3 regions of the Methylobacterium sp. CM6247 genome follow, and region 3 is predicted to be linked to each of the others. Evidence: riboswitches for the same ligand, from Rfam matches in the RefSeq annotation. Region 3 holds a riboswitch; each other region holds the start of a gene.

Region 1 (2,256 bases), 830 kb from region 3:
CGGAACGCCTCCGGCCGCGCCTTCCAGGGCACGATGCCGTCGGGCGTCTCCGCGTACAGGCCGATGCCCGCGAGGATGGTTCTGGCGGATTCGACCGGGTCGAGATCGCCGTAGACGTAGGTCCAGCGGCCTTCGGAGGCCACGGCGACGGTGCAGGGGCGCTTGCAGACGGAGAGGCACTCCACGCTTTCGACCGCGATGCCCTCGATGGCGGCTTCCGTCACCGCATCGCGCAGCGCCGAGACGAGGCGGGCCCCGGCGCGGGGCTCGGACGTGTCGCCGGCCGTGCGACAGGTGGCGCAGACGTAGAGTACGACCGGGCTGCCGGCCTGGATGTCCTCGTCAGGCATGCGACGTCGCCGGGCTCTTGCGCCCGACGCTGTTCCAGGCCCAGCCGAAGGCGAGGCCGATCACCGCCCAGAACACGAAGGCGATGCCCAGCGACCGAGCGGCGAATTGGGCCGCGTAGCCCGGCGGCAGGGCGGAGGCGGTGTGGCTCGTCTCCGGCGCCCCGGCCAGATGCGGTGCGACGATAAGCACGAGCCCTCCAGCGACGGCGATGGAGGAGCGGCGAATCGCGATGAGGTAGAGTCCCATGGCGGTGGCGGCTGCGGTCATGACCCACCAGAACTGGCGTTCGGCGAGCGGCGCCGCCTCCATGCCGGGCAGTTCCGGCGGTAGGCCGAGGGCCGGGGCGAGGGCCACGGCGAGGAACCCCGCGATGGCGAATCGCAGGCCGGTTTCCGGGCTCGGCTCGCGCCCACAGGCAATGAGAGCCGCGCCCAGTAACAGGGCGTAGCCGACGCCGCCGACCAGGGTCGCGAGGGCGGTGAAGACCATCCGGGGCAGGCCGGGGCCGGGCTGCCAGGCCGGTGCGACCTCGCCGCCTTCGACACCGTCCGTCTTGCCACCATGGTCGTGGCCCGAATGGACGGGCACGATGAGGGAGGCCGGGGAGGCGCCGCGCGGCATCGATAGCGCGGCCGGCGCCGTGGCTTCACCGCTCTCGTAACGCTCGGCCGCGATGATCAGCGGCGAGGTGAGGGCGAGCTGCAAGCCCGTGGCGACGACAGCCGCCAGGAAGCCGGCGACCAGGGCCGCCGACACGAGTCGGATCATCATGAAATCAGGTCCTGGCTGAGCGCGAGGCGGTCAGTGGCAGGGGAAATTCTGGGCGTGCCGGAAATCGTGGGCCGCGTTGTGCAGCGCCATCGCCGGTGCGAAGCCGGCCATGAAGACGAGCCCGAGGCCGAGGAAAGCGGCCATAAGTACCGCGCCGAGACGCTCGTTGCTGCGGGTGCCGGTGAGGGCGAGAGTGTTCGTGGTCATCGTGTCAGGTCTCCGGCCGCCCCGCCGGCGGCGTTCGAGGATAGAGCGGGAGGACAATGTCCCCTTCGGAAGGCAGGTCTCCTGGCTCGCGGGTCATCCGGTCCTGCCGCCTTCCCGGATCGCTCCGGTGGCCGATGGCAGGCCCGTCTCCGCTCACAGTTGCGGGGGCAGCTGCGGTTTCAGGCGCGAGCCCTCACCGCATTCCCTTTTCACCCCGTCGCCGGGGCACCGTCCAAACTTCGCTTCTACGCGCTCACGCGACCGCTGACAACGCGCCGCCAAAGCGTTTTACCGGCTTTGACGGGGCAGGGCGGTTTCGCGCTAAAGGGAGCCATGCGGCAGCCTTCCCCAAGAATGACACTGGTCCTCGGAGGCGCGCGCTCGGGCAAGAGCCTGCACGCGGAGCGCCTCGTGGAAGCCCACCCGGCGCCGTGGCTCTACCTCGCCACCGCGCAGGCCTGGGACGACGAGATGCGGGAGCGCGTCGCCCTTCACCGGTCGCGCCGCTCGGCGGATTGGATCACCCGGGACGTGCCGATCGATCTGGCCGAGGCCGTCGCCGCGGCGACCGGGCCGGTGCTGGTCGATTGCCTGACCCTGTGGCTCACCAACCTGATCCTGTCCGAGGCCGATATCGAGGCGGCGAGCGCCGCGCTGATCGAGGCCTGCGGTCGCGCGCCGGGGCCGGTGGTGCTGGTGGGCAACGAGGTCGGTCTCGGCATCGTGCCGGACAACGCGCTCGCCCGCCGCTTCCGCGACGCGGCCGGGCGACTGCACCAGCGCCTCGCCGCGCGGGCCGACCATGTGGTGTTCATGGTGGCGGGACTGCCGATGATCGTGAAACCCCAACCCGGAGCGAGCGCATGAGCGTTTCAGACACGAGCGACCCGGAGGCCGAACGGCACCGTGAGAAGATGGAGAAGCGCA
Region 2 (2,256 bases), 260 kb from region 3:
TGCGGAGGCCGAACAGGTTGCCCTTGAAGGCGGCGTCGAAGCGGTTCCCGACCTGCTCCTGGTTGTGGTAGATTTCGAGGTAGTCGGACCTGTCGATCCGTCCAGTACCGCTATTGAACCGGTACTGCTCGACATCGAGCCAGTGGCGCCGGCTCTGCAGCCGGTAGGCGGTGTTGCGGATGGTGATGTCGGCGCTGGGCGTCCACTCGGTCTTGAGCTGAGTCCAGTTGTCGGCCCAGAAGATCTTCGCGCCGTCGACATTGTAGTTGTTGTTGCGCAGGGACTGGACGATCCGGCCATTGACCAGCGGCGTGCCCCAGTAGCGCGCGGGCTCCTGGTAGCCGAGATCGTGGCTGAGCGTCACCGCGAGATCGGGGTTGAGCTGGAACAGCAGCGCGCCCGAGACCGCGAGGTTGCGGAAATCCCCGTTCGGGCTGGTCCAGCCGCCGTCGCGGTTGCCGCTGATATTGAGGCGGTAGGCCACCGCATCGCCGATGGGACCGCCGAGATCGACGGCGAGGCGCGCGAGCCCGTCCGACCCGGTAGCGGCACGGGCGGCATGGATCGGCGTGAAGCTCGGCTTCTTCGAGACCACGTTGACCACGCCGCCGATGGCGCCGTCGCCATAGAGGACGGAGGCCGGGCCGCGTAGCACCTCGATCCGCTCCACGTTCCAGGTATCGAACGGGAAGGTCACGGTGCCGGCGCCCACGAACAGCCGCGTGCCGTCATAGAGCTGCTGGATCGAGTTCGGGCCGGCGAAGCCCCGGCTGGAGAAGGCGCCGTTGCCGTTGCCGGGCGACGCGATGGTAGTGATGCCGGTGGCGTTCTGCGTCACCGCCTCGACCACCGTGTTCTGGCCCCGGATTCGGGCGGTCTCGCCGCTGATGACATCGATGCTGGCGGGGGTCTCCAGCGGCGTCAGGCCGAGGCGACTGGCGCTGCGGGAGGGGGTCGAGAGGTTGAGCCCGACCGGGTTGGCGCGAGTCAGGCCGACCCCGCTCCCCTCCACGGTGAGCTGGTCGAGGGTGACGGCATTCTGGCTGACGGAATCCTGGGCGCGGACCTCGCCCGCGAGCAGGGTCGAGCCGAGGAGTGACGCGAGGAAAGCGGTGGCGCGGGCCGGGGATATCCGCCCGGGGGCGCGGTTGGTGACCTGTGTGGGCATGTTCGTTTGGGCAAACCGGAGTGATCGCTGGCCGAATGCCGCGCCCCTTCTGCTAGATCGTATGTTATAACGTTACAATACGTCGAACCGGGCAAAATGCCTGCGCGGAGGACCAAACGGTCTCGCCAAGGGCAAGCTGTGGAGCGATTCTGTAACGGAAGGAACAGGGACGATCGGGCATCGCGGGCGAACGGCAGGCGCGGCTCAGCGCAGTGGCACGTCACCGCGAACGAAGCCGATCCCCACGCGAGCGCAGGCCCCGACACCCCACCAGGACACCCCGCCCGATGCGTTTCGCGTGTGACCACGACTGACGGCAGGTCTCCTGGCTCGCGGGTCGACGCCCTCTCATCGTCTTCCCAGAAGCCGGAGCCTCCAGTGACGTGTTGATGATGGGCTCGCCGCTTACAGTTGCGGGGGCAGCCGCGGCATCGGACGCAAGATCCTCACCGCGTTCCCTTTTGATCCCCCGAAGGGGAACCGTCATCGTCAGGCTAGTCGAGGGCGAGAGACCGCGTCAACGACGTGACGGCAATAGCCCAAAAGAAAAGCCCCGGACCGTTCGATCCGGGGCCGATCTCATCGGATGCGTATCGCCTACCAGCGGTAGGTGACGGAGCCGGTGATGCGGCGGCCGTCACCGTAATTGCAGCCGACATATCCGAGTTGGGCGCAGGTGCCGACATAGACCCGGTCGGCGAGGTTGTTGGCGGCCACCTGGAAGCGCCAGTTGTCGTAGGTATAGCGGATCGACGCATCCATCAGGAAGTAATCCGGCACGCGGATGGTGTTGGCGGCATCGCCGAACGTGTCGCCGATGTAACGAACGCCGAAGCCGAAGCCGAGACCACGGAACACGCCAGTCTGGACGGTATAGTCGGCCCAGTTCGAGATCACGATGTTCGGAACTTGAATGGGACGATTACCGACTGTGCTCGCGAACCGCGCGTCCGGGGGCGTATCCTTGGTCACCCGCGCGTTGAGGGCGGTGAGCGAGCTCAGTAGGCGGAACCCTTCGGCCAGTTCCACGGTGGCCTCGACCTCGACGCCGTTCACCGCGATCTCGCCGGTCTGGTAATAGGCCTGCT
Region 3 (2,256 bases):
CTGTCCCCCGAACTGGCGCAGGGCCTGTTCGCGAAGCCGGGGCGCTATCCGGTGGTGATGCGCTTCTCGACCATCCCCGGTGATATCCTGGACGACAGCGTCTCCACCCCGCGCGGCACGGCGATCAAGGTCCTCGGTGTCGAGGGAGAGCGTCTCGAAGGGTCGGAAGGGGATGCCACGCAGGATTTCGTGCTCGTCAATGGGCCGGCCTTCTCGGCGCCGGGACCGAAGCCGTTCCTCGCGACGCTGAAGCGCCTCGCCAAGACCACCGATCGGGCGGAGGGACTGAAGAAGGCCGCATCGGCGGCGCTTCGGGGTGTGCAGAGCGCGGTCGTCGCGACCACCGGTTCGCCGAGCCCGACCCTGGCGACCCTCGGTGGGCAGCCCGAGACGCATCTCCTCGGCGACAGTTTCTACAGTCAGGTCCCGCTGCGCTTCGGCGATCACATCGCCAAGATCTCCCTCGTCCCGGTCTCTCCCGAAATGAGGGCGCTGGCGAACAAGCCTCTGGACGACACGAGCGCCGCCGACGCGATCCGCGAGGCGGTGATGGAGCATTTTCGCATCCACGGCGGCACCTGGGAATTGCGGGCGCAGCTGTGCCTGAACCTCGACGACATGCCGGTGGAGGACGCCTCCGTGGTCTGGCCTGAGACCGCGAGCCCCTACCGCACCATCGCCACCCTCACCGCCGCGCCGCAGGCGAGCTGGAGCGAGGCCCGCGCGGCTTACGTCGATGACGGTCTATCGTTCAGCCCCTGGCACGGGTTGGCCGCGCACCGGCCGCTCGGCGGGATCATGCGCATGCGCAAATCGGCCTACGAGATGGGCAAGCGCTTCCGGGCCGAGAAGAACGGCCGCCGCATCGAGGAGCCAAAGAATCTCGACGCTCTGCCGGAGTGACGCCGGACGTTGCTGCAATGCGACAGGGCAGCGGCGATGATCGGTGCGGGATCATCTCGCAATTGACCGTCTCGTCGCGGCCGACCTAGCCTGACGCTGACGGTTCCTCTTGCGAGGATCAAAAGGGAACGCGGTGAGGGTCTTGGCCCGATGCCGCGGCTGCCCCCGCAACTGTAAGCGGCGAGCCCATCATCAACACGTCACTGGGTGATCCACCTGGGAAGACGATGAGAGGGCGTCGACCCGTGAGCCAGGAGACCTGCCGTCAGTCGTGGTCACACGCGAAACGCATCGGGCGGGGTGTCCTGGTGGGGTGTCGGCGCCTGCGCTCGCGCGCAGGGATCGGCTTCGTTCGCGGTGACGTGCCACTGCCGTTGCCCGAGGTCTCCGCCTGTGTCCGTTCGTCTCGTCCCTCCGCTCCTCGCCCTCGGATTCCTGGCATCCGCCTCGCCGGTTCTTGCCCAGTCCGGGACGGCCACCACCGCCGAGGCGACCCTCGACGAACTCTCCGTGGCCGCCGACATGCGTCCGCCCCCTGCCGCCGGTCCCGGTCTCGGCGGAGCCACGGGCGGAGCCGGCGGGGCCGAAGCGTTTGGCGCCCTGTCCGCTCCCGCGCTGACGTCGAGTTCGGGCGTCATCACCGGCAGGGCCCTCAACGATCGCCCGGTGACCCGCCCCGGCGAGGTGCTGGAGGCCGTGCCCGGCCTCATCGTCACGCAGCATTCCGGCGAGGGAAAAGCCAACCAGTACTTCCTGCGCGGCTTCAACCTCGACCACGGCACGGACATCGCCATCACCATCGACGGCATGCCGGCCAACATGCGCACCCATGGCCACGGCCAGGGCTATGCCGACATCAACTTCCTCATTCCCGAACTCGTCGGCGCGGTGGAGTTCCACAAGGGCCCGTATCTCGCCCGTGACGGGGATTTCGCCTCCGCCGGATCGGTGCGGATCGACACGATCGACGCAGTGCCCCGCCCACTCGCGCTCACCTCCATCGGGAGCTTCGGCTACAAGCGGGCCCTCACCATCGCCTCCGCACCCCTCGGGGAGGGGACGCTCCTCGCCGCCGGCGAGGCTCAGGTCTATGACGGCCCCTGGGTGGTGCCGGACGACATCCGCAAGCTCAACGGCGTTCTCCGCTACAGCCAGGGCACTGCCCTCGACGGGTTCTCCCTCACCGGCATGGCCTATTCCAACCGCTGGACGGCGACGAACCAGGTTCCGCAGCGGGCCATTTCCGAAGGCGTGATCGGCCGCTTCGGCACTCTCGATCCGAGCGATGGCGGCGATGCCAGCCGCTTCTCCCTGTCGGGCCGCTGGAGCCGGTCGGACGACGGCGGCGTCACC

The links. A riboswitch is a leader RNA that binds a small molecule or an ion and turns the genes downstream of it on or off. The one in region 3 is predicted to bind cobalamin.
Region 1: linked by a shared signal. The riboswitch ahead of ACYQOP_RS02750 (CbtB domain-containing protein) and the one ahead of ACYQOP_RS06670 (TonB-dependent receptor) in region 3 are both predicted to bind cobalamin.
Region 2: linked by a shared signal. The riboswitch ahead of ACYQOP_RS05415 (TonB-dependent receptor) and the one ahead of ACYQOP_RS06670 (TonB-dependent receptor) in region 3 are both predicted to bind cobalamin.

The regions. Positions count from the first base shown of each region.
Region 1 is NZ_JBTXKX010000003.1:403,781-406,036, reverse strand. Features, by position in the region: gene ACYQOP_RS02760 (DUF1636 family protein) at 1-350, opposite strand, end outside; gene ACYQOP_RS02755 (CbtA family protein) at 343-1,122, opposite strand; gene ACYQOP_RS02750 (CbtB domain-containing protein) at 1,153-1,329, opposite strand; cobalamin riboswitch at 1,384-1,577, opposite strand; gene cobU (bifunctional adenosylcobinamide kinase/adenosylcobinamide-phosphate guanylyltransferase) at 1,684-2,196, shown strand; gene cobO (cob(I)yrinic acid a,c-diamide adenosyltransferase) at 2,193-2,256, shown strand, end outside.
Region 2 is NZ_JBTXKX010000003.1:971,574-973,829, forward strand. Features, by position in the region: gene ACYQOP_RS05415 (TonB-dependent receptor) at 1-1,168, opposite strand, end outside; cobalamin riboswitch at 1,467-1,668, opposite strand; gene ACYQOP_RS05420 (TonB-dependent siderophore receptor) at 1,766-2,256, opposite strand, start outside.
Region 3 is NZ_JBTXKX010000003.1:1,230,505-1,232,760, forward strand. Features, by position in the region: gene ACYQOP_RS06665 (catalase family protein) at 1-903, shown strand, start outside; cobalamin riboswitch at 987-1,184, shown strand; gene ACYQOP_RS06670 (TonB-dependent receptor) at 1,426-2,256, shown strand, end outside.